Regions from separate parts of the Solibacillus sp. FSL W7-1324 genome, predicted to be linked through region 1. Evidence: a T-box and tRNA genes for the amino acid it is inferred to sense, from the RefSeq annotation. Region 1 holds a T-box; the other holds one or more tRNA genes.
The links. The T-box of region 1 lies ahead of trpS (tryptophan--tRNA ligase). A T-box ahead of a tRNA ligase gene usually reads a tRNA of that ligase, here a tRNA-Trp.
Positions count from the first base shown of each region.

Region 2: it encodes a tRNA-Trp, which carries the amino acid that the T-box ahead of trpS (tryptophan--tRNA ligase) is inferred to sense. The anticodon was not compared.

Region 1 covers NZ_JBBOYH010000001.1:810,137-825,400, forward strand. The annotation lists gene MKY71_RS03760 (ATP-dependent Clp protease ATP-binding subunit) at 1-1,579, shown strand, start outside; gene MKY71_RS03765 (YjzD family protein) at 1,882-2,079, opposite strand; gene MKY71_RS03770 (beta-ketoacyl-ACP synthase III) at 2,536-3,471, shown strand; gene fabF (beta-ketoacyl-ACP synthase II) at 3,609-4,850, shown strand; gene trpS (tryptophan--tRNA ligase) at 5,095-6,084, opposite strand; T-box leader at 6,148-6,364, opposite strand; gene spxA (transcriptional regulator SpxA) at 6,830-7,228, shown strand; gene mecA (adaptor protein MecA) at 7,541-8,194, shown strand; gene MKY71_RS03795 (competence protein CoiA) at 8,352-9,479, shown strand; gene pepF (oligoendopeptidase F) at 9,534-11,342, shown strand; gene MKY71_RS03805 (DsbA family protein) at 12,108-12,929, opposite strand; gene MKY71_RS03810 (globin domain-containing protein) at 12,926-13,324, opposite strand; gene MKY71_RS03815 (lytic transglycosylase domain-containing protein) at 13,634-14,416, opposite strand; gene MKY71_RS03820 (CYTH domain-containing protein) at 14,425-15,012, opposite strand; gene MKY71_RS03825 (UPF0738 family protein) at 15,119-15,264, shown strand, end outside.
Region 2 covers NZ_JBBOYH010000001.1:3,088,528-3,103,791, forward strand. The annotation lists gene MKY71_RS15430 (long-chain fatty acid--CoA ligase) at 152-1,765, shown strand; gene MKY71_RS15435 (multidrug ABC transporter ATPase) at 1,814-1,975, opposite strand; gene MKY71_RS15440 (VOC family protein) at 2,344-3,231, shown strand; gene MKY71_RS15445 (sporulation protein) at 3,340-4,113, shown strand; gene MKY71_RS15450 (group II intron maturase-specific domain-containing protein) at 4,181-4,666, opposite strand; gene ltrA (group II intron reverse transcriptase/maturase) at 4,570-5,466, opposite strand; gene trmL (tRNA (uridine(34)/cytosine(34)/5-carboxymethylaminomethyluridine(34)-2'-O)-methyltransferase TrmL) at 6,036-6,509, opposite strand; gene queG (tRNA epoxyqueuosine(34) reductase QueG) at 6,526-7,659, opposite strand; gene MKY71_RS15470 (B3/B4 domain-containing protein) at 7,760-8,449, shown strand; gene MKY71_RS15475 (hypothetical protein) at 8,463-8,972, shown strand; gene MKY71_RS15480 (S66 peptidase family protein) at 9,198-10,109, opposite strand; gene MKY71_RS15485 (DMT family transporter) at 10,238-11,116, shown strand; gene nagB (glucosamine-6-phosphate deaminase) at 11,152-11,883, opposite strand; tRNA gene MKY71_RS15495 (tRNA-Leu) at 12,324-12,404, opposite strand; tRNA gene MKY71_RS15500 (tRNA-Cys) at 12,448-12,521, opposite strand; tRNA gene MKY71_RS15505 (tRNA-Gly) at 12,527-12,601, opposite strand; tRNA gene MKY71_RS15510 (tRNA-Gln) at 12,613-12,687, opposite strand; tRNA gene MKY71_RS15515 (tRNA-His) at 12,710-12,785, opposite strand; tRNA gene MKY71_RS15520 (tRNA-His) at 12,826-12,901, opposite strand; tRNA gene MKY71_RS15525 (tRNA-Trp) at 12,937-13,010, opposite strand; tRNA gene MKY71_RS15530 (tRNA-Tyr) at 13,021-13,104, opposite strand; tRNA gene MKY71_RS15535 (tRNA-Thr) at 13,111-13,186, opposite strand; tRNA gene MKY71_RS15540 (tRNA-Phe) at 13,195-13,270, opposite strand; tRNA gene MKY71_RS15545 (tRNA-Asp) at 13,291-13,366, opposite strand; tRNA gene MKY71_RS15550 (tRNA-Met) at 13,370-13,444, opposite strand; tRNA gene MKY71_RS15555 (tRNA-Val) at 13,463-13,538, opposite strand; tRNA gene MKY71_RS15560 (tRNA-Glu) at 13,568-13,642, opposite strand; tRNA gene MKY71_RS15565 (tRNA-Ser) at 13,659-13,750, opposite strand; tRNA gene MKY71_RS15570 (tRNA-Asn) at 13,760-13,835, opposite strand; rRNA gene rrf (5S ribosomal RNA) at 13,850-13,965, opposite strand; rRNA gene MKY71_RS15580 (23S ribosomal RNA) at 14,082-15,264, opposite strand, start outside.

The sequences.
Region 1 (15,264 bases):
CTTCCAGCAAGTAATGGTGCGAGAACCTTCTATTGAAGATACGGTTTCTATTTTACGCGGAATAAAAGACCGTTTTGAAGAACATCACCGTGGTGTTCGCATACATGACCGTGCGATTATTGCAGCGGCTCAACTGGCAAACCGTTACATTACCGACCGCTTTTTACCGGATAAAGCAATTGATCTTGTCGATGAAGCATGTGCAATGATCCGCATTGAAATCGATTCAATGCCGCAGGAACTGGATCAGTTATCACGCCGCCTGACACAGCTTAAAATTGAGCAGCAGGCACTGAAAAAAGAAAAAGACGATGCGAGTAAAAAACGTCTGGAAATGATTACAGATGAAATAGATACATTGGAAGTATCGATCAAGTCAATGAAGGAACAGTGGGAACTCGAGAAAAACGGCCTGCAAATCGTTCGTGACAAAAAAGATGAACTGAAAAAAATGGAAGCCGAGCGCGATGACTTATTTATTTCCGGCAGTAATTTAGCGCGGGCAAGTGAGCTTCAATACAGTAAAATACCGCAGCTGGAAAAGGAAATCGCCGAACTGGAACTGCAGCTGAAACAGTCGGAAGGAAACCGGATGCTGCGTGAAGAGGTAACCGAAGAAGAAATCGCTAAAATAATTTCACGCTGGACAGGTATTCCGGTAACGAAACTTGTTGAAGGTGAACGTGAAAAACTGCTCCGTTTAAAAGATACTTTGCATGAACGGGTAGTTGGTCAGGACGATGCGGTAACTTATGTGACGGAAGCCGTTTGGCGTGCGCGTTCCGGTATTAAAGACCCGAATAAGCCGATCGGAAGCTTCCTGTTCCTCGGTCCAACAGGTGTCGGGAAAACGGAACTGGCAAAAGCATTGGCGGCACAACTGTTTGATTCAGAAGACCATTTTATCCGCATTGATATGAGCGAGTATATGGAGAAACATTCTGTATCACGGCTAGTCGGAGCTCCTCCAGGCTATATTGGCTATGAAGAAGGCGGTCAGCTGACAGAAGCGGTTCGCCGTAATCCATATTCTGTTGTTCTGCTGGATGAAATCGAAAAGGCGCATCCGGATGTTGCGAATATTTTACTGCAAGTACTTGATGATGGCCGTATTACCGATAGCCAAGGACGGATCGTCAACTTTACGAATACCGTTATCATCTTGACATCCAATATCGGCTCACAGTTTTTACTGGAAGCGTCAGAAGAAGTGGAACAGCTTGTCCAAGCGGCATTGCGCCAGCACTTTAAGCCGGAGTTGTTAAACCGGATGGATGATATTATTATGTTCCATGCATTATCGAATGAGCACTTCCATAAAATTGCCTGGAAATATGTAAAACAGCTTCAAGATCGGGTCGCAGAACAGGAAATTACATTGTCTGTTGATGGGGAAGTGGTAGACTGGATTGTGAAGCACGGGATTGATCCGCAGTTTGGTGCACGTCCGCTTAAACGCTTCGTCCAACGCCATTTGGAAACAATCGTTGCCCGTGAGCTGTTAAAAGGTGAAGTTACAGCGGGCGGAAGCTTATCGATTAAACTGGAAAATGAAGAGTTAGTCATAAAAACAAATTAAGTGTGATGAAAGCTTGTACGTGAATGCGTACAAGCTTTTTTGCGTGGGATGTTCTAATAAAGCTGAATGATGTTCTAATAAAAATGAAAAAGTTCCAATAAAAGACGGAAGTTCTAATATAAATGCCCTTTATTCTAATAAGCAGTGCAACTGTTCAAATAAACGGGTCGATTTGTCTAAAAAGATATACAAACCTTCTAAAATAAGTTAAAAGTCTTCTATTAAAATCCGCGCACCTTCAAAATAGGCGAAAATAACAAGGGGCTGTCCAGTAGTTTTACCGGACAGCCCCTTGTTATCTATTAGTGATGCTCTGCTTCTGTTTCTGGAGTTGATTCGTTTGGAATGATTGCAGCGATAATAATAACTAATACGCTGAATACTAATGATACGATTACGCCATTCATGAAGTTAAAATCTACACTTAATACAGAACTTACTACATAGTTTAGCATTGAAACTAATAAGAATGACCAAAAGAACGTAATGATATATTGCATCAAATTCACCTCATTGAACTTATTTATAACGTTATTGTGAAATTACATCTTCAATATCATACCACAAGCATTCATCAAATTAAAAGGGCGAATCAAATTATTCTTGAAGTTGTCATAAATGCTTGTTTTTATTGCTTTTTTAAGTAGGATTTAACAAGGAAAATGGGGAAATTAGCTGGAAGCTGTATGTCTAATATTTGAACGATTTTGTCCATTTGCCCTTTAACATTAAATGTAAGAAACGAACCGAAAAAACTTCATCAGCCATTAAATTTCATGAAGATGTGTTAACAAATAGTATAGCCATTTTATTCGAACAAAAAACATGTATAAATCCCTAATCCCTCGTTTTCCAGAAATTTTAATTGTGTTCAAAATAATTATGCTCTATAATTAGTACCAACTACTAATAATTAGTTATATTTTTTGAGTGATGAAAAACAAGGGGGCTATTATATGAATGCCGGTATTATAGGGATGGGGAAATATGTTCCGGAAAAAGCTATAGCAAATAAAGATTTTGAAAAAGTATTGGATACATCAGATGAGTGGATTCGTTCTCGTACAGGAATTGAAAACCGTTTTATCGCCGAGAATGAAGAAACATCGGATTTAGCATATAAAGCAGCAGTGCAAGCGATCGAAAATGCAGGGATTACACCGGATCAAATCGGCCTTATCATCGTTGCAACAGTTACACAGGATCAGAATTTCCCGGGTGTGGCGTGCCAAATTCAAGAGCGACTTGGAATTTCGGGATGTGGTGCGATGGACGTGTCCGCTGCGTGCTCAGGATTTATTTATGGAACGGCCATTGCAAAACAATTTATTGAGAGCAATAGCTATGAATATGTATTAGTAGTAGGTGTTGAAAAACTGTCGAAAATTGTGGATTGGGATGACCGCAACACAGCTGTTCTATTTGGAGATGGCGCAAGTGCGGCGATTCTCGGCAAAGTTTCGGAAGGGCGCGGAATTTTATCGTTCGAACTTGGAGCTGACGGAACAGGTGGAAAGCATCTTTATTTAAATCCTGAAAATCATATTACAATGAACGGTCGTGAAGTATTTAAATTTGCTGTTCGTCAAATGGGCGAATCTGCCGTAAATGTACTCGAAAAGGCTGGCCTGACGAAGGAAGATGTCGATTATTTAGTACCGCATCAGGCGAACATCCGCATTATGGAAGCCGCAAGAGAACGTCTAGAATTACCAGAGGAAAAAATGTCGAAAACAATCCAGAAATACGGGAATACATCTGCCGCTTCAATCGGTATTTCAATCGTAGAAGATTTGGAATCAGGGAAAATCAAAGATGATGATATCGTTGTTTTAGTAGGTTTCGGCGGAGGCCTTACATGGGGCGCACTTGCGTTAAAGTGGGGTAAATAAGAACGTGAATGTGGGGGAAAGAACGAATACTAAAATCGTCACGTCCTGTGGCAACGGATTCGTGTCCTGCCCCCGAACGGAATTGAAAATAAACCTTTAAATAGGAAAGAACTTAACTTAGAAAAGGGTGTTAAATAATGGAGAAAAGAAGAGTTGTTGTTACAGGAATCGGTGCAGTATCGCCAGTAGGAAACAGTGCAGAGCAGGCATGGGAAAATGTAATTGCAGGCAAGTCTGGTATTGGACCATTAACACGTGTAGATGTGAGTAAATTTCCAGTTTCTGTAGCTGCAGAAGTAAGAGATTTTAATATAGAAGATTATATCGAGAAGAAAGAAGCACGCAAAATGGACCGCTTTACACATTATGCGATCGCTGCTTCCATGATGGCCGCAAAAGATGCCAACTTGACGATTACTGAAGAAATGGCGCCGCGTGTAGGTGTATGGATCGGTTCAGGTATCGGCGGAATGGAAACACATGAACAGCAGTTTTTAACTTTCCAGGAACGCGGTGTACGCCGTGTAAGTCCGTTTTTCGTGCCGATGATGATTCCGGATATGGCTTCTGGACAAGTTTCGATTTATCTTGGTGCAAAAGGGGTAAACTCTTGTTCCGTAACGGCATGTGCATCGGGAACAAACTCGATTGGTGACGCATTTAAAGTAATTGAGCGTGGCGACGCGGATGTCATGATTACAGGTGGAGCAGAGGCGCCAATCGTCACAATGGCGGTAGCAGGCTTTTGTGCAAACACAGCATTATCATTGAATCCGGATACGGCAACTGCATCACGTCCATTCGATAAAAACCGTGACGGCTTCGTTATTGGCGAAGGTGCAGGGATTTTAATTCTGGAAGAGTATGAACATGCAAAAGCGCGCGGTGCAAAAATTTACGGTGAAGTAGTTGGGTATGGTTCGACAGGGGATGCCCACCATATTACAGCACCGGCTCCAAATGGTGAAGGTGCAGCACGTGCAATGCAAATGGCAATCGATGATGCACAAGTATCACCTGACCGAGTGGGTTATATTAACGCACACGGTACGAGTACACCATATAATGACTTATTCGAAACGCAGGCAGTTAAAACAGTGTTTGGTGACCATGCCTATAAGTTGGCGATGAGCTCAACGAAAAGTATGACTGGCCATTTATTAGGGGCAGCGGGTGGTATTGAAGCGATCTTCACGGTACTGGCATTGAAGGAAGGTATTTTACCGCCAACTATGAATTTACATGAACCGGATCCGGAATGTGATCTGGACTATGTACCAAATGCCGCAAGAAAAGCAGAAGTGGAATATGCGTTAAGCAACTCACTTGGTTTCGGCGGGCATAATGCTTGTTTACTATTCAAAAAATTTACAGATTAATAATAATAAAAAACGAACGTGCTTCTTCTATCGCACGTTCGTTTTTCGTATAGTTGTACGAAGGATGGTGTTTTGACACGTTTCGTACTTTTTTTATTTTTTTATGGGCTCAGTGTCATGTCGATCAGTAATATGATTTTGTACTTGAATTACCGCACGCTCGGTTATTCATGGCATGCTGTATTAATGTACATTGTACATGGAGCAGAGTTGTATATGCTGCTTGTTGCGATAGGCGGTATGATTAGCGTCGTTTACGGCCTAAGCCCATCGCGTTCTCCATTTTCTTGAGCGTTTTAGAGGCAATGGCATTCGCTTTTACTGCACCCTCATCCAAAATTTCATCAAGTTCCGGTGAGTCAATCAGTGCATAATAGCGTTCCTGAATTGGTGTTAAGTGGTCGATAACAGCCTGTGCTACTCCAGCTTTAAAATCACCATAGCCTTTGCCTTCATACTTCGCTTCCAAATCTGCAATTGCTGTTCCGGATAAGGCAGATTCAATGATAAGTAAGTTTGATACACCCGGTTTGTTTTCAATATCGAACTTAACGATTCCCTCAGAATCCGTTACAGCCGATTTGATTTTCTTTTCGATTTCTTTAGCTGTATCAAGCAGGCGGATCGTCGCTTTAGAGTTTGTATCTGATTTTGACATTTTTTTCGTTGGTTCCTGCAATGATTTGATACGGGCGCCTTCTTTCGGCAATTGAATATCAGGAATCGTTAAAACATCATTGTACCGCTTATTAAATCGTTCAGCCAAATCGCGCGTTAACTCAATATGCTGCTTTTGGTCTTCGCCAACCGGTACGATATCTGTATTGTACAGAAGAATATCGGCAGCCATTAATGGCGGGTATGTTAAAAGTGCGGCAGAAACGGATTCTTTACCTGTTGATTTGTCTTTGAACTGTGTCATACGTTCCAATTCACCGATTGATGCGACACATTGCAACATCCAGCCGGCTTGTGCGTGGGCAGGGACTTCTGACTGTATAAATAAGATCGATTTTTTCGGGTCAATGCCACATGCAATATACATTGCAGCCAATGAGCGAATGTTTTTACGAAGCTCCAGGCGATCCTGTGGCACAGTAATGGCATGCTGATCCACGATGCAATAAATGGCGTTATTGTCTTCCTGTAGCGCTGGGAATTGTTTGATGGCTCCGATATAGTTCCCTAATGTAATAGTTCCTGTTGGTTGTACACCTGAAAAGATTGTTTTCATTGGGTGTTCCTCCTTCAAATCAAATGAAAATAAAAAAACATCATGCGTCCTCTATTCGAAAATAGAAGGGACGAATGATGTTAAAATCCGCGGTACCACCCAGCTTGCCTTAATTGGCCACTTTGCTTCGTAACGTGAAGGCGACGAGCTGGACTACTAATAGAAACGTTCATCAAGCTAACTCGGAAGTCCATTCCATTTAACGAATGATCTGTTTGCACCAACCACAGACTCTCTAGGCATTCTTATTAAATGTACTACTCTTCGTCATCGTTTTTCATAATCTTGAAAGGATTATAACGTAACTCATGAAAAGAAAGCAATTGTTTTATTTAAAGAAAAAGGAATAAAATGAAATGGAAATGGAAATAGTAGTAAATAGTTAATTATATTATAAGAAATCGCCCCATATTATCTGACTTTTTTCTCAATTAACATTTGATAATTGAGAAAAAACTTCGGAAATCTATACGTTTTATTTTACTATTTTATGGGTAAAATTTGTTATGGCACAAAATTATAGAAAAGGTGCTTATTAGAGAGAAATGCGTAATAAAATTTATTACGTAACTTGAATTATTTATTGACAATGTATATTCAAACATGGGTTATTCATGTATAATGGGTACAGAATCTTAAATTAAATTAATTCTAAATTAAGTTTTACTTATACATTTATGCTTCCATATTAACAGGAGCAGCATCTAGCAATTGAATTGAAATCAATTAGAGAGGGAGTGAGCCAATGTTAGTAACATTATTTACTTCACCAAGTTGTACTTCATGTCGAAAAGCAAAAGCATGGTTAGAGGAACATGATATCCCATATACAGAACGCAACATTTTTTCCGAGCCACTTACAATCAGTGAAATCAAAGAGATTTTACGAATGACAGAAGATGGTACCGATGAAATTATCTCAACACGTTCGAAAATTTTCCAGAAGTTGAATGTCGATGTTGAAACATTGCCATTACAACGATTATATGAGCTTATTCAGGAATATCCGGGACTATTACGTCGTCCGATTATTTTAGATGAAAAACGTCTGCAAGTCGGTTATAACGAAGACGAAATTCGTCGATTCCTGCCTCGTAAAGTACGAGCGTACCAGTTGCAAGAAGCCCAACGCATGGTTAATTAAATAGATCGCTCATGATGTTACGGATGCATATTGTGCAATTGTAGCATCTTTTTTTTATTTTAGAACATATTAGAAAGAGACCTTAAGGACTTGATTTAAAGTGTTTCGTGCAATACAATTTCAATTATTCAAATAATTTACGATGAATAATGTTTTTCCTTTTCATTTTAATCCAATCCATCATACAATAGAGTTATAGATACTTCTAATATTAAAAGTATCTGGGTTCCGATGCAATAGAACGCCATATTGTATGCCACTTGGAAATAAAGCGACGTTCTATACAATGACTGTGAAGGGAGTTGAGGTCTAATGGACATCGAACGCATTAATGAAAATACGCTAAAATTATTTATTACGTATAGTGATATCGAGGACCGCGGTTATACACGCGAAGAAATCTGGTACAATCGCGCAAAAGGTGAAGAGCTTTTCTGGGATATCATTGGTGAAATAAATACAGATGATTATTTCGATTTAGATGGTCCAATTTGGATTCATATTAACGCTTCAGAAAGTGGATTGGAAGTCGTTGTTACACGCGCGTCTGTAGGTAATGACTCCGAAACTTCTTCAATGCCCGGCAGCTTTGAAGATGACCTTCATATATCAGATCAATTAAATGAAATGGAAGAATCGATTTTCAATGCGATTGGCAAAGCGGCAAAAGAGGAAGAACAATCGCTTGAAAACGCACGATTCCGATTTAAAGATATTGACGAACTAATACCTCTTGCAAAACGCGCAGCACCTTTAGGAATAGAGTCTGTGTTGTATAAATGGGAGGACTACTACTATTTATATGTAGATTTAAAAGATTTGGAAAGCCAGGAAGCGAGAAATATCATCGCTTTATGTACTGAATATTTACAGGCTTCCAAAGTTACAGCGCATCGCCTTGAAGAGTATGGGGAAACAATCATTGCTGAAGACTGCTTCGAAACAATCATTACGTATTTTGAGTAGGAAGAGCAGTTTACGAAAGCCACCTGAGTTTAGGTGGCTTTTTTGTATTGGTCTATGGGAAGGAACTCTTTGAAAAAGCAAGTTTCAAATAGTTACTATTCATAAGTTGAAAAAGACTATGCATTTCAATAAGATGGATAAAAAGGAGTCGAGGCAAATGCTCGTCGCCATGAACGAACAACAGCAATTATTCCATTTAACGTCAAAACTTCCGCCGGATGAACTGCAAAAATTAAAAAAACAGCAATCCTTTTTTTGTCCTCTATGCAGAGAACGCCTTTTATTAAAGGCCGGTCAAATAAAAATTCCCCATTTTGCCCATCAAAAAAATAGCGATTGCGATTCTTTATTTTCGGAAGGGGAGTCTGCTGTACATCTGCTCGGGAAACAACAGCTTTTTCAACTTTTTACTGGCCTTCAGCTAAGTCCTGCCCTTGAACCATATTTACCACAGCTTCAACAGCGACCCGATCTTCTTATTAAATTAAAAGACCATCAATATGCCATTGAATTTCAGTGCAGTCCAATCGCACATCCATCTTTTCAACAGCGTACAAGCGGCTATTTGAATGCCGGTATAACACCGATATGGATTTTGCACACTCCCGAAAAATTTAAAAGTCCCGGTATTGTAAAAGTTTCCATCAATCATACGAACACTCAATTTATGCAACAGTATAAAAAGCAGAATTTCCTCATCACCTATGATGTAAAAAGCAAAACTTTCTACTATATTAGTAATTTAATCCATCTTCATAAATTGCAGTATTTTGCTGTTGTTAAACCACTCCCCCTCAGTCAACAACGTTTCCCGTTCCTAGTCCCAGAAAAAATAACGAAATCACAATTCCATCTGTTGTTAAAAAACTACAGGAAGTACCGGGAGCGATATATCCGTCCTCGTTTATTACTAAGCAAAAAAGGAGTAAATGACCGATTTTTCCGTTCTATTTATGAGTTAAGGCTATTGATGTCGGATTTGCCGGCTATTTTAGGAATTCCTGTCTATAATACGAATGCTTTTAATCGATTTTGTATAGAATGGCAAGTAGGGCTTTTTCATTTTATGAACTGCCATGCGCTCACACCTGAAACGATGAATGTACAGGCAATTCCTTATTTTTTCAAATGGTATCAAATGGAGCTGACAGATGAACGGAAAGCAGCGGTGGAACATTATTTAACAATTTTAAAACATCTCAAAGTAGAGCAACTGGATGAAAATATACCCGAAGAACAACTTTTTAATGTTCTGTACGACGAATTGGTTGCATTTGGATGTTGAAATTGTTTAAATAGATTTATAATTTCGAATATCGGAATAGTAGGAGGCAAATAAATGGCAAAGCAAATTTTAACGCGTGAAGAAGTACCTGAGCAATTAACTTGGGATTTAACAACAATTTTTGAATCCGATGAAGCTTGGGAAGCTGAGCTGAAAGAAGTAGAACAATTATCAAAAAAAGCTCCGGAATATAAAGGGAAAGTAGCGGAAAGTGCGGAAAGCTTATACAATACATTGCAGTTCAGCGATGCACTATACGAGCGTCTGAGCAAGCTATATGTGTATTCTCATTTAAAGCATGATCAGGATACGACGAATAGTAAATACCAGGATCTTGATGGTCGTATTCGCTCTGTACTGACAAATGCAGGAGCAGCGTGGTCATTTATTACGCCTGAAATTTTAGCATTGGATGAAGCAACATTGAACAGCTATGTGGAAAGCTATGAACCACTTTCATTATATGAACAAAGCCTAAAAGAACTGAATTTGGGCCGCCCTCATATTTTATCTGCGGAAAAAGAAGAATTGCTGGCACAATTTTCTGAAGTTACATCAACCTCCGGCAAAACATTCAGTGCTTTAAACAATGCCGATCTAGAATTCCCGAAAATTAAAGGGGAAGATGGGGAAGAAGTACAAATTACGCACGGCAACTATATTACGATGCTTGAGAGCGACAACCGTGAAGTGCGTGAGGCAGCATTTAAAGCTGTTTACAAAACGTATGGCCAATACAAAAATACATTTGCGACAACTTTAGCAGGCAATGTAAAAGCACATAATGCCAATGCAAAAGTTCGTAATTACAATTCGGCTCGCCATGCAGCATTAAGCAATAACTTCATTCCTGAAAAAGTGTATGATCAGCTTGTTTCAACAATCCATGACTATTTACCGGCATTACACCGTTATGTAGAGCTTCGTAAAAAAGTGCTTGGTTTAGATGAACTGCATATGTACGATCTGTTTACACCACTTGTTAAAGAAGTGAAAATGGAAGTAACATATGACGAAGCGAAGAAGACGATGGTAGAAAGCTTTGCGCCACTTGGTAAAGAATATCAGGAAATCGTTCAAAAAGGTCTGGATAGCCGTTGGGTAGACGTGCTTGAAAACAAAGGAAAACGCAGCGGTGCATATTCTTCAGGAACGTTCGGCACAAATCCGTATGTATTAATGAACTGGCAAAATAACGTGAATAACCTTTATACATTGGCGCATGAATTCGGCCACTCGATGCACAGTTATTATTCACGTGCTAACCAGCCTTATCAATATGCGGATTACTCGATTTTCGTTGCGGAAGTTGCTTCAACATGTAACGAAGAACTATTATTCGATCATTTAATGAAAACTTTGGATGATGATAAGCAAAAAATCTACTTACTAAATCAATGGTTGGACGGTTTCCGCGGTACAGTATTCCGTCAAACAATGTTCGCTGAGTTTGAGCATATGATTCATGAATTAGATGCAAAAGGCGAATCGATTACATCGGAAAAATTAACATCCATTTATTATGATTTAAATAAACAATACTTTGGTGATGCAATGACTGTAGACGAGGAAATCGGTCTGGAATGGGCAAGAATTCCGCACTTCTACTACAATTATTACGTATATCAGTATGCAACAGGTCAATCTGCGGCAACGGCATTATCAAAACAAATTTTAGAAGAAGGCGAGCCGGCAGTTGAGCGCTATATTAACAACTTCCTAAAAGCAGGCTGCTCGGACTTCCCGATCGAAGTATTAAAAGCTGCAGGTGTAGATATGGAGTCTCCTGAACCGATCGCATTGGCATGCCAAGTATTCGAAGAGAAGTTAGAAGAGCTTGAAAAGTTATTATTGAATAATTAATAGTTTGTGAAAACGCATCTGTTTCAGGTGCGTTTTTTGCTTGAAAAAATGGAATTTTACTTAGGGAATATAGAGAATGGTAAAATTTCATTCTGGGAAACAATGAATGGGAAAAGGTTAAAGAATGTTGATATATCGGTGTTCGAGGTGGAGAATTAAATACGAATTTATGACAATTTTTTTAAACCTCATTTATTCATATGGAAACGCTTACTATATGACGAATTTGTGAAATTGTGAAAGATACATTGCAAGAAATATTATTCCATGATAGAGTAATACTCGTGAAATAAATCACATAACAAACATACACCCCTTTGTTTGAACGTGAACATTTCTCCCATCCCCTTTGTGAAAAAGAGGCGTCTTATTTCTCGAGAATAAGACGCCTCTTTTGTTTTGTTTACGTTTTGATGCCTGGAATAAAGAAGAAGAACGTTCTATATTCCCTGGCAAATGTTCTACTTCCATCCCATTAACTTCTATTTTTCCGGTTTAATTGTCGAATAAAGGGTATGTTATTTTAAACAGTCCTAAACCCCTTAAAACAGCTTTTAAAATTTCACTAGGATAAATGCCAGTGAGTGCCCGATTAAGGCCTTTACGACTGTATAGAGGAGCAAATATACCTATGTCTATCCTCACGACTATAAAACGATTCATAGCTCTTTTTCGGAACTTCAAATAACCCCGGAAATTAAAAAAACCAGCCTGCACAAATGCACAGCTGGTGAAAATATCATATAAGTTCGTTTTAAAAATAATTTAATAGGTCGTGCGTTCTTTTGCACGCCAAAGTGTAATTTCGTCGGTCATAATACGTTCTACTTTTTGCTGAAGCATACGTTTCTTTAATTCGCGTTCTGCCAGCTGCTCATTGATCGAGTAGATTTCGGCAACTTCAGCTGTTGTAAGGGTGCTGAATCGATCGAATAACTCGTCTAATGCAGGAACCGGTTGGCGAATTAATTCTTCCCCAAGCAACTCTGCTAAAATATGCTCGTAAACTTCATAATTATAAGAACCGCTTACTTTCAGGCCTTCATCCTCAATGCACTCATTGAAAAATACGATGCTTGGTATTTCTTCAACTTCCATTTCGCGAGTTAAGTATAAATCGCATTGGAAGGCACGAGCTGCTTCTTTTGAACCAAAGTCGGACACGAACTCATCCATATCCAGGCTGACTTGCTGTGCAATTTCAATTAATGTCGCATGGGAATTGATATTGCGTGTATTAAGTGTTGCAACTTCCTGGACTTTGTTTAAATAGCGGAAACCTGCCCGCTTTCCTTGAAGTTCGGCCGCTTTAATAGCGATTGAAGGTAATGCTGGATGTGTAATATCCAATTCCGCTCCGGAAACACAGCCTTTCATCCGGCTCGTCATGCTGTTAAGGGCAGCGAGTTCCGTACTAAGGACATATCGACATGTAAAGTAATGACCGTATTCTACTTGCAGTTTTCGCATTGTTGTTTGTAGGGATAATGCTTTCTCGCAAAGAGGGTCAATAAAAATATAAAGCTCAATCGGTTTATTACATGTAGAGGGTGCTACAGGTTGCTGTAAAAGTTGGATATTATTCACTCAAATCCCTCCTCATCATTTGGGGCGTTGACCATATGGTGAGCAGTCATAACGAGACGCTTATAGTAAACTTCACGGAATTTTCCGTCCAAGCCCACTTCGTCCATCGCCTCTGCCATACATTCAAGCCATGCCTGGGCACGATCGGGTGTAATTTTAAAATGCATATGTCGAGCACGCATCATCGGATGGCCGTGTTCTTCTGAGAAAAGGTTAGGGCCCCCGAGATACTGCGTTTGGAATTGTATTTGTTTACGAATTGTTTCCGTCAGATCTTCAGGAAAAATAGGAATTAATAAAGGATGCTTCGCCACTCGAGAGTAGAACGCGTTAATTAATTCAGAAAGCTTTTCAGCACCGAGTTCCTCATAAGGAATCGTATATTTTCGATTCATTAGTTATACTCCTTTGTGTCTTTCTTTGCCAGTATATGAAATATGAATGTCATGTAAGTAATGTAAATTTCATTTAGGCGATACAATCATTCTAGCAACGTAAGGCCGTTTTAACAAATAAAGTGCCCTGCCAAAAAATTTGAGGGCATTTCACATCTATTAACACCACGGTGGAATAGTTGATTTAATAGGTGTTCACACCAATTTTCCATTTAATCCAAATTAGAACATATCAGGAGTACTTACAATTAAATCCTAAACATCCCTTTTGGCTTTCGTCTTCAAATTTTCACTGCATTTTTAATAACATCACACATTCATATAGTTCATTATTTTTTTGACATAATTTTGAGTTTCTTGGAATGGAGGGATCCCCCCATATTTTTTTACATTTCCGGGACCCGCATTGTAGGCAGCAAGCGCTGTTTCCACATTATTATCGAACTGATCAAGCATTTGGCGTAAATATTTTGCGCCGCCCATAATATTTTGTGCAGGGTCAAAACGGTCAGACACTCCTAAATAGCGTGCTGTTGAAGGCATAAGCTGCATTAAACCGGATGCTCCGGCAGCACTTGTCGCAGAAGCATTAAAATTAGACTCCTGTTTAATAACGGAAGTGATCAGTTTTTCAGGTATATTATATTTCTTGGCAGCTGCAGTTATTTCAGCTTGATAAGTCTCAGCTCCGGCAAAGAAATTTGCAACATCGGTCTTTCTTGTGAAATCCGTCATATACTGTTCAATTGTTGATGTATCATTACTTGCTGAGAGACTGCTGAATGTCCCTGGTAAATTCGTCAAGTTCGATGAATTATTCAACAAAAATGATGCGATATAGTTTTGAGCAGCCGAGTTTTGCTGCGAATTAGAAGTTTGTGATGAATCCGTTAACTGCTGGAAAGTGCTCACATCACCGAGTCCATTCAGTGAACTTGATAAAGATTGTCCGTCTAAAATGTCGCTCATTAAGTCGGAAAATAAAGTCGACGTAGATGATGATGATAATACACTTGAGCTTGACTGATTGGATGTATTTAAATTTTGAATTGCCTGAAGTTCGAGCAATGTTTTCATTGATGAAATATCCATCACAGCACCTAGCCTTTCTGATTGTTTAAAGCCGTCATAAAGCGCACGATTTTCTTTTGCGCAGGCTGTGGCTCAATTTCATGATGTGCCAAAAATTCGGAGAAAATTTGTTTTCCGACTGCTTCATCATGTGTCTCATATTCTACCTCATAATCGTCGCAGAGCAAATAGAAAGAATGGTCAAATACGAGCAAACCGCCTTTGTATGGGATTTCCACCCGGTCGGTCGTCAATGTTCCGTAACATTGTAAATCGGCAACGGGAATTTTAAATAGCGCAAGCCTTTCGTTTACAGAATACGCGGGTATTCCTTTACCGGCCAGCATACGGTCTGCTTCCTCACGTGTTAAATAGTCAGTCGTTTCTAAATGCTGATGCTTGGAAGCTTTTTCTTTTAATGTTAATTCAATCGAATCCTCTGTAACACGAATTCGAAGAGCACTGTGAAGTTGTTTTAAATGGCTTTCCTTTGTATCAAAGTAATGATTAGCTTGGCGAATAATTTGCTCGTGCTTTATGGAGAACGTTTCGATAAGCTGTTCATACTGCGATTTTGTTAGCATATTTTTAAATTCTATTTCAATTTGCTGTGTCATTGTCAACGTCCTTTTTATTAATAGTATTGAATTAAATTCCGATGATTGAAAGAAGTCAAACGTTTCTGCACCAACCGAGTGTCCTATGGTAAAATGTGAAGGGTAGATGAATCATCAATTTTATTATCGGAAAATTTCCGGTGATGAAAAGAAAAAGGAGATTAATTCATTGCGAAACGTATACATAATCGATCATGTTGAAGTAGTACATAGTGAAATCTATTTTATTTTAAATGAAAAGAAACAACTTAG
Region 2 (15,264 bases), 2.3 Mb from region 1:
ACATTCTAATTATTTGCCGTTTAATAATTGCTATTATTTGTAAACACATTATATTTTTTAAACTTATTGTCTAGCATATTACTATTTACAGAATAATTTTCCGGTTTCAGGAGTATATATTAGTATATTCTCGTTGAGGAGCTGAAAAACTATGATGGATACACAACTAGTTTTGACTGGATTTTTAAAGCGTGCACAACGGTACTTCCCGAACAAGCAAATTATCTCTCGCACAAGCCCCACTAAAACACATCGCATCACATTCAATGACTATGTAAAAAGAACGCACCGATTGGCAGATGCCCTGACAAAGCTCGGAATGAAGCGTGGTACAAAGGTCGGCACATTTGCCTGGAATCATCACCGTCATCTGGAAGCGTATTTTGCGATTCCATGCAGCGGTGCAATTTTACACACGATTAATATCCGCCTTGCCCCTGAACATATTGTTTATATTATCAATCATGCCGAAGATGAAATTTTATTGATTGATAGCGATTTATTCCCGTTAGTCGAGCCGGCACTTGGCCACTTGAAAACGGTTAAGCATATTATCGTTATGGGCGATGAACTAAGTGCTCCACAATCTAGTTTCCCGAATGTGTACAGCTACGAACAGCTGCTTCAGGAAGCGGATGAAAATTTCGAGTTCCCGACAGATCTGGATGAAAACCTGCCAGCTGGAATGTGCTACACTTCTGCAACGACAGGGATGCCAAAGGGTGTCGTCTATACACACCGAAGCATTGTACTTCACAGCCTGGCACTTGGTCTTGCAGAATCTTTTGCAATTAAAGAAAGCGACACTGCCCTTCCTGTTGTGCCGATGTTCCATGCAAATGCTTGGGGCTTCCCGTTTGCCGCATTGAATTTCGGCTCTAGTATCGTATTACCAGGACCAATGATGACACCAAGTTTAATACTGGATTTGGTTGAACAAGAAAAGGTAACAATTACAGCAGGTGTTCCAACTATTTGGCTTGGCGCACTCGTTGAGCAGGAAAAAAATCCCCGTGACCTTTCTTCTGTCCGTTTAATTATTTCAGGCGGGTCTGCATCACCGAAAGGATTAATTCAGGCTTACAACGAAAAACTTGGTGTTCCGTACATCAACGCCTACGGTATGACGGAAACATCACCGCTTGTAAGTATGTCGCATCTAACAAGCGATATGAACGACTATACAGATGATGAACAGTTGAATATCCGTGTTTCTCAAGGTTTAACGGTTTCACTAATTGAAACAGAAGTTGTTAATGAAAATGGCCCGGTTCCATGGGATGGAAAAACAATGGGTGAACTGCGTGTCCGCGGTCCATGGATTGCCTCTGAATACTATAATGATGAACGGACGAATGAAGCATTCCGTGACGGCTGGCTTTATACAGGTGATATTGCGGTCTATACAAAAGAAGGCTATATCAAACTTACCGATCGAACGAAGGACCTTATCAAATCAGGTGGAGAATGGATTTCATCTGTTGATCTGGAAAATGCCCTCATGTCACATCCGGCTGTTTTCGAGGCAGCCGTAATTGCGGTTCCGCATCCGAAGTGGCAGGAGCGTCCATTGGCATGTGTCGTTTTAAAAGAAGGTGCAACGGCGACTAAAGAAGAGCTTATTGAGTCAATCGAACTGGACTTTGCAAAATGGTGGCTTCCGGACGATGTCGTATTTTTAAATGAAATCCCAAAAACTTCCGTCGGCAAATTTTTAAAAGCAACCCTGCGAGAACAATTAAAAGACTATAAGGTTCAGATTTAATGAAAGAAAATGTGCACTGAAACGCAAATTTCAGTGCACATTTATTTATTAATCTTCTTCCTCTTCATCATCAAACTGCTGCGGATCTGAAATGCGTTCCGCTTCTTCCAGTTGTCCGCCGTCTCTTAAGTTCTCCATTTGCTTTCCGAGAATTTTCAGCTCATCCATAGTATTCGCCATGTTCCCGTTAACGATTTCTTCTCTTTTCATAACAATCCCTCCAAATTAATTTAGTATTATTTTTTTCCAATTTTGACTGATTTCTGTCATAAATAAAGTATTCATTCAAATAATTTATGCTATACTGAAAACAGAGATAATTAAAACATGAGGAGGATACTTCCATGAAATTACTTTTAATTCTTGGTGTCAGCATATCATTTTTGGTAGCTATTTTCACAGCTGGCTATGATAGCAAACCATTCCCAAAAGAAAGATAATTCCACTAGCTTTCCAGTAAAGGACAATCGTCAAGTAGCGATTGTCTTTTTCATTTGACTTTTATTATTCTATATTTTATATTAGTTACATAAAGTAAGTTGATTATAAAAAATAACCATTAAGGGAGTTCACATATTATGGCTACACATTTTCATAAAAAACCTAACCTCTACCCAGCTCATGTTCAATTAAAGGTTTCTAACTTAGTACGTTCGATTGAATACTATACAACGATTATCGGCTTTAAAGTATTACAGCAAACAGAAAAGGAAGCATACTTAACAGCAGACGGACAAACAAGCTTAGTATCACTAGTCGAAGTACAAAATGCTCAGCCGCTTAAACAAGGCTTTGCAGGTTTATACCACTTAGCATTACTATTACCCTCTCGCAAGGACTTAGGAAACATCGTACAGCATTTTGTTAACATGAATATTCGTCTCGGTGCGGCAGACCATGATGTTTCAGAAGCACTTTACTTGAACGATCCGGATGGAAATGGAATCGAAATTTATATCGACCGTCATGAATCCGAATGGACTTGGAATCAGGATGAACAAGTGCATATGGTGACAGAACAGCTGAATTTCCAGCCGATTTTAGCAGCTGCAGACGGCAACTGGAACGGTTTGCCTGCTGACACTGTTATGGGGCATGTCCACTTATCCGTAGTAAATCTGGACAAATCGGAGCAGTTTTATACAAATGTATTGGATTATAATGTTGTGACTCGTTACGGTGCACAGGCATTGTTCGTATCAACAGGGAAATACCATCACCATTTCGGATTAAACACTTGGAACAGCAATAACGGTCATGCTCCAACCAATGATATGGTCGGCTTAAAATCCTTTACAGTCGTGTTAAAGGGTGCAGAGTATGCTGAAGAAGTAAAACAAAGCCTGACAAATAACGGCTTCATCGTTGAAAACTTTGCAGAAGCGCCAGCACATGGTGGTACTCAGTTATTCTCAACAGTCGATCCAAACGGTTTACGCATCGTGTTTACATTAGATGGTGAATAATCAGCAGAAACCTAAAGCAAGAGCCCGAAAACTTTTCGGGCTCTTTTTTGAAACTTTCTTTTTTATCCTACGTATACATAGATAATTACAATTAACGGAGGAATTCATTTGTCATTATTTAATAAGGTTTTAGCAAGTGTCGGGATAGGAGCTGCAAAAGTTGATACAAAATTGCACAAGTCAACTTATACATTAAATGAAAATATTTCAGGTGTTGTCGAAATCATCGGGGGCAGCACAAACCAGCAAATTGACGCAATCTATCTAACACTCCATACAAACTTTATCCGCGAAATCGATGATAAAAAGGTTAAAGATAAAGCGGTGCTGCACAAATACAAATTAAATGAGCCATTTACAATTCAGCCAAACGAAAAACATCAAATCCCATTTTCATTCGCACTGCCCCCTGTTGTTCCGGTAACGACAGGCAACTCGCGTGTATGGATACAAACGGGCTTAGATATTAAAAATGCGGTAGATCCTACAGATAAGGACTTTATCGAGATTAAGCCGACTCGTCTGGCGAATGGTGTTTTAACAGCCATTCAAAATATGGGCTTCCGGTTGCGTAAAGTGGATAATGAGCAAGCCCCTTCTTATTTGCGCCGTCAAACACCGATTGTTCAGGAATTTGAATTTACACCGACAAACAACACATATCGCCGGTATCTAGACGAACTTGAAGTTATCTTTTTACAGCAAACACCAAACTCAGCTGAAATTTTATTGCAGGTGGACCGCCGTGCGCGCGGACTTGGAGGTTTATTATCCGAAGCATTCGATATGGATGAAAGCTTCATCCGCCTCACATTATCCGAACACGACAATATCCAGGCAAAGCTTGAACAAGTGATTAAGTCGAAGATGAAAATCGAGTAGGAGGCTAGCCATTAATTGGCTAGCCGACCTCTCACACCACCGTACGTACGGTTCCGTATACGGCGGTTCAATCTTTTGAGTATCTTTGCTCGTAAAATTGGGACAGGTCTTTCAGTCCCCATTTTACGAGCCTTTTATTTGGAATGGCTTGGTGTAGAACCTCGCTTCGTGATATTCGCCAGTACCCTTTTCTTGAATGCGCCGTTTTCATCGCTTCATCATGTTGGATTCCGTATTGGCGTAATTTCACATATTTAGTTCGTGGTAGCTTCCACCGTTTCCATATTAATTGACGTAAGCGATGGTTTAACCATCCCTGTAATTCTTGGATGAAAGTTTTCATGTTGGAAACTCCGTAGTAATTAATCCAACCAACCGTTGTTTGATTGATTCTTTTCACAATCTCACTAAATGTCCCTGTTCGTTTACGACTCGTCAGTATTCTTAGCTTATCTTTTAGTCGTTTCTTGGCGGACTTGATTGGTCGGTATCCCACTTTCCCGACAGATTTTGTAGATGAAACCCTAAGAATGTAGCTGCTGTTGCGCCACATACTTTACTTTTCTGCTCATTGATTGTGAGACCCAGTTCATCTTCGATAAAATTCTTGACACTGGTCATGACGCGTTCACCTGCTCTTGGTGACTTTACATAAATCACAAAATCATCCGCATAGCGAATGAATCGGTGTCCTCGTTTTTCTAACTCTCTATCTAGCTTGTTTAAATACACGTTTGCTAGAATTGGAGAGAGTGGACCCCCTTGGGGTGTACCTTCTGTCGTTTCAATGAGGATGTCCTTGTCCAATATGCCTGAGCGTAAGAATTTCCATATTAGCTTAAGTACTATTTTATCTGTTATGAATTCTTCCAAATAAGCTCGTAGTCGCTGGTGATGAATCGTATCGAAGTAACTTTTCAAGTCACAATCGACCACTGTTCGATAACCTTCCTCGTAATATTTCTTAGCGAGGGCAATTGCCTGGTGTTGGTTTCGACCTTTTCGGAAGCCAAAACTTTTGTCTGAAAAGTGTGGATCAATTATTGGTTGGATGACTTGTAGAATGGCTTGTTGAACAACTCTGTCCAATACACATGGTATACCTAGATATCGTTTGGAGCCATTCGCTTTTGGGATAGCTACTCGTTTCACTGGTTGAGGTTGGTAGGAACCATCTTTTAATTTCCTTTTCAATGGTTCCTCGTATTTTATTAAATGCGCCTTCAGTCCATCAACCGTGATACCGTCGATTCCAGGTGCTCCTCCATTTCCTTTTACTTTCTTATATGCATTCCATAGGTTTCTATGGGACGCAATTCTGTCAATTAAATTGATACTTTCTTGTTTCTTCATTTCCATGTTTACATCCCTACACGCTCTTATATACTCTTTCGCTTCCAGCTTATCCCTCTATAAGTAGCCATCTATTCGGTCTATACCTTGATGTTTTCTGTGTTTTGGCGGGATGTCTCCACCTCCTTGTTTCTTTCAAGATTTAAAAGATTGTTCGGCCCTTCATCTTCGGTCGAAGACTACTATGGCTTCTGCTGACTTCTCTTGATTCATCCATTTATCACTAAACAAATTGTTAATTGAATAACCCTCAAGAGACCTCCCCGGGTAAGCACAACCGCCTTCCTCTCATGTAACTGCCAGATTTACTGTATGGGATTTGGGCAGTATTGGACTTCGCTTTGTTTAGCAAGCTCATCCGTCCCAAGTCAGCCTTTTATCTGATTTCTGTTCGTCAGTTCGAGAGTTTGCGTCCGACTTCCTTCAGATTCCACGTCACCATGGACACCCTTGTCTTTCGCTAACAGTTCCTACTGCCAAGCCTGTAGTGGACTTTCACCACCAGGCTGTTGTGCATGCCGGGCACACTAAGAAAAAGGCAAGAAGCATCAGACGCTTCTTGCCTTGTTTTATTTTAACCCCGGATAGTTTTGTTGTCTTAGTACTTCGTAAATAACGATTGCCGCTGTGTTTGATAAATTCAGTGAGCGGATATGGTCACTTTGCGGTATTCGCAGACACATATCGGCACGCTCCTTTGCAAATTCCTTTGGCAAGCCTGTCGTTTCTCTTCCGAACATAAAGTATAAGTCACGTTCTGAATTGCTGAAGTCATGCGTCGTAAATGGTTCATCACTATATGTCTCAATTAAGTACACATCGCCATCTTGACTGTACTCGATAAAATCCTCTAATGAATCATGGTATACAACATTCACATGTTCCCAATAATCCAGCCCGGCACGCTTCAGCATTTTGTCATCTGTTGAAAAGCCTAAAGGGCGGATTAAATGTAATGATGTATTCGTTCCAGCACAAGTGCGGGCAATGTTGCCTGTATTTGCTGGGATTTCTGGTTGATATAATACGATATGGTTTGGCACTTCTGATCCTTCTCTCTTAATGATTTAACATGGCCAGTCCTTTTTCAATTTCGGCCAGCACTTCTTCATCCTGCTCTGTTTTTCTGGCAGCCATTAAAATAGCCTCTGCCCCATCCGTTCCGATTTTTCCGATTGCCCATGCAGCCGTCCCTCTCAATACAGGACGTTCATCTTTTTGCAATACTTGAACTAAGTCAGGCATTGCCGCTTCTTCTTTAAAGTGGGCAAGCGCTAAAATAGCATTGCGCTGAATCGGCTTTTTGCCGCGCCATGAGCCGGATACATGGCCAAACTTTGCTTTGAATTCCTTATTTGAAATCGATAAAAGCGGTTGAAGCAATGGTTTTGCGATTTCAGGATCCGGCGTAAATTCCTCATGTATCCAGTTGAGCTTTCCTTTATTTTTCGGACAGACCGTCTGACATGTATCACAGCCATACAGACGGTTTCCGATTTTGGCACGAAATTCGTCAGGCAAAAATCCTTTCGTCTGTGTTAGAAAGGCAATGCAACGCTGTGAATTCAGCTGCCCAGGTGCAACGATCGCTCCTGTAGGGCATACATCGATACATAATGTACAGTCACCGCATTCATCTTCCATCGGTGTATCTGGTGCAAACGGGATGTTCGTGATAATTTCTCCTAAATAGACGTATGAACCAAATTCAGGTGTAATAATAGAGCAATTTTTGGCGCTCCAGCCGATGCCTGCTCGTTCTGCAACCGCACGATCCACCAGTTCCCCGGTATCGACCATCGATTTCACCTTTACATTCGGTACCCGTTCTTGCAGCCAAGCTTCAATAAGCTGCAGACGTTCACGAACTGCTGTATGATAATCAATCCCCCATGAAGCACGGCAAAAGATGCCGCGGCGCTCCCCTTTTTTTCCTTGTGGGGCATCTTGCATGCGAGAAGGATACGCAATCGCAATCGCAATAATGCTTTCTGCTTCATCTAATAGTTTTAAAGGCTCTGTGCGCAGCTCTATATTTGCTTCTTCAAAGCCTGATTGGTATGCTAATTGTTGCTGACGACGCAGACGATTCTTCAATTCATGAAACGGAGCAGCGGTTGTAAATCCGATTTTATCAACACCAATAGATGCTGCATATTTCACTAAATCTTCTTGAAGTTGATGTACTTTCATTTCACATGCTCCTTTCAAATGATACAATAAATATAAATTTATTTCGTATTACATAATTTAGTATTTTTCCCATTAAAAACAATGTAAGAAGGTGTTCTACATGAATATTTCCATTAATGAAGCTCTTTTTTCAGTAAATGAACAATTAAAAATTGGCCTTATCCATTATAGCAAAATTATCGTTGAAGAATCTCCTCAAATGATTAAAGGACGCACACAACTTTATCAGGAAAATCTGTATTTGGAACTACAGGAAACACCTGTGACAGAACGACCTGGCATTAAAGAGTGGCGCCAGCTTTGGAAGGCTTTCGGCGGCGATCCGAACCGGTACCGTCACTCAGCGGAAAGTTTGATGCGACGTATCGCTAAGCAGCAGTATTTAGCTCCGTTCCATTCTGCTGTTGATTTAAACAATTTCTTCTCACTGCAATTTGAGATTCCTGTTGGCATATATGATTTAGATGCTATTGAAGGCGGCGTGGAAATCGAAGTAGGCAATGAGACGACAGGCTATGATGGGATCAATGGACGCTTTAATTCACTAGAAAATATCATCCATTCAAAAGATGCGCATGGCCCATTCGGCAGCCCCTTTGTTGATTCAAAAAGAACGGCCGTAACAGAGGCTACGACAAATGCCCTGCAAATCTTTTATTTGCGCCCTTCCTTAAGTGAAGAAGAGGCAACTAAACTATTGAGCAGTGCAGGAAACATGTTTACACAAGTTAGCGGTGGCGAATATGAAGTACATATTCTATCGAAGGAAAATTCAAAAGTTCAATTTTAAGGAGTGGAATGATTTGAGTATTAACTTAGCTGAGGCAGTAAAACTAAAAAGTATCATTACGAAGAGAATTCAGGAACGCACAATGCAAGTACATTCATTAACACATGTCATCATTGAAAAAGGTGAACAGCCAAAAACACCTGATTATTCTTTAGAGATGCTTGAAGCAGAGCTAAAAGAGCTACGTTATGATTCTCGTAAACTTGATGCTCTAATCTACCGTGCTAACATCGACAATACGGTTGTCTTTAAAGATGAGGAAATGCCTATTGTCGAAGCAATTGAACTGGCGAGCCAATTACGAGCAGAAGCCCAATTTTGTAAAAACCTTGGCTCAGAAGAAAAAGAAGCTTTTTACCATAATTCCGGTGATGCCATGCTTTACCGCGTAGCATTGTACGAGCCAATGACATATCGAAACCGTGCAAATGAGCTGGAAAAGGAAGCACATCGCCTGTCCAATTTAATCAATGCGAAAAACTATCAAGTTGAAATTGAATTTGATGACAGCAATTATTTCTAAACCTGGGGCGGTGAGACTCCAAACTAGGTAATAACGAGCGATTATGCTTCGGCATTCCCAACAACTGGTGAAACCAATAACTCTTTACCGTTTACAATGTTACCTTTCACTCATAACCAACCATAGTAAAAGCTAACACAAACTATAGAGTATTTTTGCTCGCTCGTTATTAAAAGACACCTGCTCACATTTGTGAAAAGGTGTCTTTGTTTTTATATTTAATATTTACTCTACACCCGGTAAAATTCTTAATGTCTTTTCGTCTGCATCCAAAATTACGTCCACACCTAATGGAATCGCGATATTAGGTGCACAGTGGCCAATTTTAAACCCTGCTAACACAGGTTTGTTAAACGGCTTCAAATACCCTTCAATTACCTTCAACACATCCTCATAGCTGTATGTATCATCCGGCATATTAAAATCCGCTATAACAAAGCCTGCTGCAAGCTCCAGCTTTCTTGATAGGCGCAACTGGTTCATCATTAAATCAATTTGCTCAATTGTTTCCCCTATGTCTTCAAGAAGTAAAATTTTATCACGTACGTCAATTTCAAATTTCGTGCCTAGCGTACTGACAATACGGTTTAAATTTCCGCCTGTCAACTCGCCGCGTACCACTCCCGGTACAACTGTTGTAAGAGGAGAAATGCTTTCCGTATACTGAATTTCAATCGGTTGGAACAGCTGCTGATACATCTTTTTAGAAAGAGTATCCAGCTCCCCTTTTGGACTGGACATCATCGGGCCATGGAACGTCACTAAATTTGCAAACTCGTTTACTTGAGTGTGTAGAGCCGTCACATCGGAAAAGCCCCAAATAATTTTCGGATTGTCCTCGATTAATGGATAGCTTATTTTATCGATAATTCTAGAAACCCCATAGCCGCCCGTCACTAAAAAGACGGCCTTCACTTCAGGATCGACAATCATCTGGTGGAAATCTTTAATTCGCTCCTCATCAGTACCTGCCAAATAGCCTTCATAATCCTGTACCGTATTACCAAGCTTATACTTTAAACCGAGCTCATCTAATAACGCTAATTTATCACCTAATGATTCTGTCTTAAGCGGACTGCTTAAATTTACTAATCCTACAGTATCGCCTTGCTGTAATCTTGCTGGTCGTATTTTCATGTTAATGACCTCCTTTTACTTCTGTGGCTATTGTATCATAGCGTTTTATGTAAAGCGCATTGCAAATTCCATGTGGTTGTCCCTATAATAGATAAAATCATTTTTCCAATATAAGGAGATGTACAAGTATGAAATTTCCACCACAGCTACTGCTCATTTTAGCTACTTTATTATGGGGTGGTAACTTTGTAATTGGACGGGCTGTTTCCGGGGATATTCCTCCGATAACTCTTGCCTTTTTACGATGGATTGTCGCCTTTCTCGTATTTTTCCCTATCGCTTACCAACGAACGAAAAAAGAATGGCCTGCCCTGAGACAGCATTGGGGTGCAGTCATTATTTTAGCACTTACAGGAGTTGCTGCATTCAATACGCTCGTATACATCGGATTGCATTATACAACGTCCATCAATGCATCATTAATGAATTCATCGACACCGATCATTATATACATACTGAGCTTCATCTTTTTAAAAGAACGTTTAACAAAATTCCAGATGTTCGGCACGATGCTATCTTTAGTCGGCGTGCTCTTTATTATATCTGGAGGTTCGTTACAAAGCCTCTTTTCATTTTCATTCAACAAAGGGGACTTAATCGTATTAATTGCCGTAGTGTGCTGGAGTATCTATTCATTACTCATTAAAAAGTACGCTGGCAAATTGCCTGGCTACTCTACTTTTTTAGTAACAATCGCAATCGGAGCCATTATGTTACTCCCATTCGCAGCATATGAACTACTGACAACATCACAGACAATCGTATGGAACACTTCGACAATCGGGGCAATTATTTATGTAGGCATCATTGCTTCAATTGTTGCCTTTTTAAGCTGGAATACCGGCGTTGTCTCATTAGGTGCAAACAAAGCAAGTATTTACCTGAACTTCATTCCCCTCTTTGCAACAATCTTTGCTGTATTGTTTTTAAATGAGCAACTCCTACTTGCTCAAGTAATTGGTGGAATCGCTGTTATTGCAGGAGTCGTTATATCAGCGATGAAATAATAAAAAGGAGTGCACATTGTATGCACTCCTTTAGTTTATTTTACATCTGTATAAATAACAGTAACATCCGGATGGTTGTGAAGAGCGCTTGCAGGGAAATCTTCTGTAACTATCCCACTGCGCAAACGATCAAAGGCCTCTTGTTTTGAAGCACCAGCAATTAATAATACAATCTTTTTAGAACTTAAAATGGTTTTAATTCCCATAGTAATGGCATGGGTCGGCACATCCTCAATTGAATCAAAATAAACTTTATTTGCTTCACGTGTAGACTGCGCAAGTTCTATAATATGTGTACCTACATCGAAAGGAGTTCCCGGTTCATTAAAACCAATATGTCCATTCCCACCGATTCCTAAAAGCTGAATATCAATATTTCCTGCTGCCTTAATCATCGCTTCATATTCAGCTGCAGCCTTTTCTAAATTCGATTGAATGCCAGCCGGTAAATTGATATTATCACGTTTCATATCGACATGATTAAACAGATGATGATCCATATAATAATGGTAGCTCGATTCATTTGCCGGATCAATTCCGACATACTCATCCAGGTTAAAGGACTTGGCCTGTGCAAAAGATACCTCACCTGCTTTGTATGCTGCAACCAGTTCTTTATAAAAGCCTTCCGGAGTCCCCCCTGTAGCTAAACCAAGTACTGTTTCACTATTTTTTTTCAATTGATCTATAAAAATTGTTGCGGCAATTTTACTCATCTCATCATAGTTTGCTGCTTCAATCCACTTAAAGTTTGTTACTACATTCATTTTTTATTTCCCTACTTCCTCACTGAAATACATATTTGTTATTGTATAAATAATATTTACGGCTTCTTGTTTTCCTACCATTATAATGTTCATTCTATAGCAAATATTTTTAAGAAGCTAGAAAAAAACGTCTTATTTCCTATTAAAAAGAGCATGTAATGACGCAAAATATATATAGTTTTTCTACCTTTCCAATATTAAATGGAGTAAGCAAATAAACTTATGGAATAACTTTATTTCTGTATAAATACTTAAAAAATATCTTTTACAGTATTACTTTTTATAAGATAACTACACAGTTGTATTGAAATAATTGCTTGCTGTAGGAAATACTTTTAAGAGAATTAAAAACTTGCTAGTATACAAAGCAAATACAACAAAAAACTCTTCAAAGCATTTATGTTAGGCTTTGAAGAGTTTCATCTGTTGTATTGAACTGATACCGAGTGTGGGACTTGAACCCACACGCCTCGCGGCAACGGATTTTGAGTCCGTCGTGTCTGCCATTCCACCAACTCGGCAAATTAAGGTAAAAAAAAATCGGAATTCCGATTCAATGAAATATGGAGGCGGCAACCGGATTTGAACCGGTGATAAAGGTGTTGCAGACCTGTGCCTTACCACTTGGCTATGCCGCCATATTTGGAGCGGAAGACGAGGTTCGAACTCGCGACCCCCACCTTGGCAAGGTGGTGTTCTACCACTGAACTACTTCCGCAAATTAAAAAATGGCTGGGGTACCTGGATTCGAACCAGGGCATGACGGAATCAAAATCCGTTGCCTTACCGCTTGGCTATACCCCAATATTCAAATTATTATATAAAATGGGGCGACTGATGGGAATCGAACCCACGAATGCCTGAACCACAATCAGGTGCGTTAACCACTTCGCCACAACCGCCACTATAATATAATTTTAATACTTAAACCTAAATAAAAGATGGGGCGACTGATGGGAATCGAACCCACGAATGCCTGAACCACAATCAGGTGCGTTAACCACTTCGCCACAACCGCCACTATATTATTTTAAGTATTTTTGAGAATTTATTTGGCAGGGGCAGTAGGAATCGAACCCACACTGACGGTTTTGGAGACCGTAGTTCTACCTTTAAACTATGCCCCTATCAAAAGGATGGTGGAGGGGGACGGATTCGAACCGCCGAACCCTAAGGAGCGGATTTACAGTCCGCCGCGTTTAGCCACTTCGCTACCCCTCCAGGTAATGGTGCCGGCGAAAGGAGTCGAACCCTCGACCTACTGATTACAAGTCAGTTGCTCTACCAACTGAGCTACACCGGCAAAAAATATGGTGGGTTTGGACGGAATCGAACCGCCGACACTTAGAGCTTCAATCTAATGCTCTACCAACTGAGCTACAAACCCACAGTTTAATTTCATAAAAATGGCGGTCCCGACCGGGATCGAACCGGCGATCTCCTGCGTGACAGGCAGGCATGTTAACCGCTACACCACGGGACCATTTGGTTGCGGGGGCAGGACTTGAACCTGCGACCTTCGGGTTATGAGCCCGACGAGCTACCACTGCTCCACCCCGCGATAATATTATTTGTTTAATGGTGGAGGATGACGGGCTCGAACCGCCGACCCCCTGCTTGTAAGGCAGGTGCTCTCCCAGCTGAGCTAATCCTCCAACGCTGGATACTTTCTTATGTATCTTTTTGGTGACCCGTACGGGATTCGAACCCGTGTTACCGCCGTGAAAGGGCGGTGTCTTAACCACTTGACCAACGGGCCTCGTTATAAATAAGCCTGGCGGAGAGTAAGGGATTTGAACCCTTGATGCAGGGTTACCCGCATACACGATTTCCAATCGTGCTCCTTCGGCCACTCGGACAACTCTCCAAGATTTGATGGCTCCGAAGGCAGGACTCGAACCTGCGACCTGCCGGTTAACAGCCGGATGCTCTACCAACTGAGCTACTTCGGAATAATTCTATAACAGCCTAGCGACGTCCTACTCTCACAGGGGGAAGCCCCCAACTACCATCGGCGCTAAAGAGCTTAACTTCCGTGTTCGGTATGGGAACGGGTGTGACCTCTTTGCCATCATCACTAGACTATTTAGAAAGACATTAATTATTATACCATACTTTTCAATTTTGTCAAGTATTTTATAATAATTTTTCATTCTTTCAAAACTGGATAAACGTTTCATTGAGTTATGCAATAAAATGTGGTTAAGTCCTCGACCGATTAGTATTCGTCAGCTGCATGCGTCACCGCACTTCCACCTCGAACCTATCTACCTGATCGTCTTTCAGGGGTCTTACTTACTTGCGTAATGGGAAATCTCATCTTGAGGGGGGCTTCATGCTTAGATGCTTTCAGCACTTATCCCGTCCATACATAGCTACCCAGCGATGCCTTTGGCAAGACAACTGGTACACCAGCGGTATGTCCATCCCGGTCCTCTCGTACTAAGGACAGCTCCTCTCAAATTTCCTACGCCCACGACGGATAGGGACCGAACTGTCTCACGACGTTCTGAACCCAGCTCGCGTACCGCTTTAATGGGCGAACAGCCCAACCCTTGGGACCGACTACAGCCCCAGGATGCGATGAGCCGACATCGAGGTGCCAAACCTCCCCGTCGATGTGGACTCTTGGGGGAGATAAGCCTGTTATCCCCGGGGTAGCTTTTATCCGTTGAGCGATGGCCCTTCCATGCGGAACCACCGGATCACTAAGCCCGTCTTTCGACCCTGCTCGACTTGTAGGTCTCGCAGTCAAGCTCCCTTATGCCTTTACACTCTACGAATGATTTCCAACCATTCTGAGGGAACCTTTGGGCGCCTCCGTTACTCTTTAGGAGGCGACCGCCCCAGTCAAACTGTCCGCCTGACACTGTCTCCTACCCCGCTAAGGGGCATGGGTTAGAAGTTCAATACAACCAGGGTAGTATCCCACCGACGCCTCCTTCGAAGCTGGCGCTCCGAGATCTCTGGCTCCTACCTATCCTGTACAAGTTGTACCAAAATTCAATATCAGGCTACAGTAAAGCTCCACGGGGTCTTTCCGTCCTGTCGCGGGTAACCTGCATCTTCACAGGTACTATAATTTCACCGAGTCTCTCGTTGAGACAGTGCCCAGATCGTTACGCCTTTCGTGCGGGTCGGAACTTACCCGACAAGGAATTTCGCTACCTTAGGACCGTTATAGTTACGGCCGCCGTTTACTGGGGCTTCAATTCACAGCTTCGCTTGCGCTAACCGCTCCTCTTAACCTTCCAGCACCGGGCAGGCGTCAGCCCCTATACGTCACCTTACGGTTTTGCAGAGACCTGTGTTTTTGCTAAACAGTCGCCTGGGCCTATTCACTGCGGCTTCTCTAGGCTATGCACCCAAAGAAGCACCCCT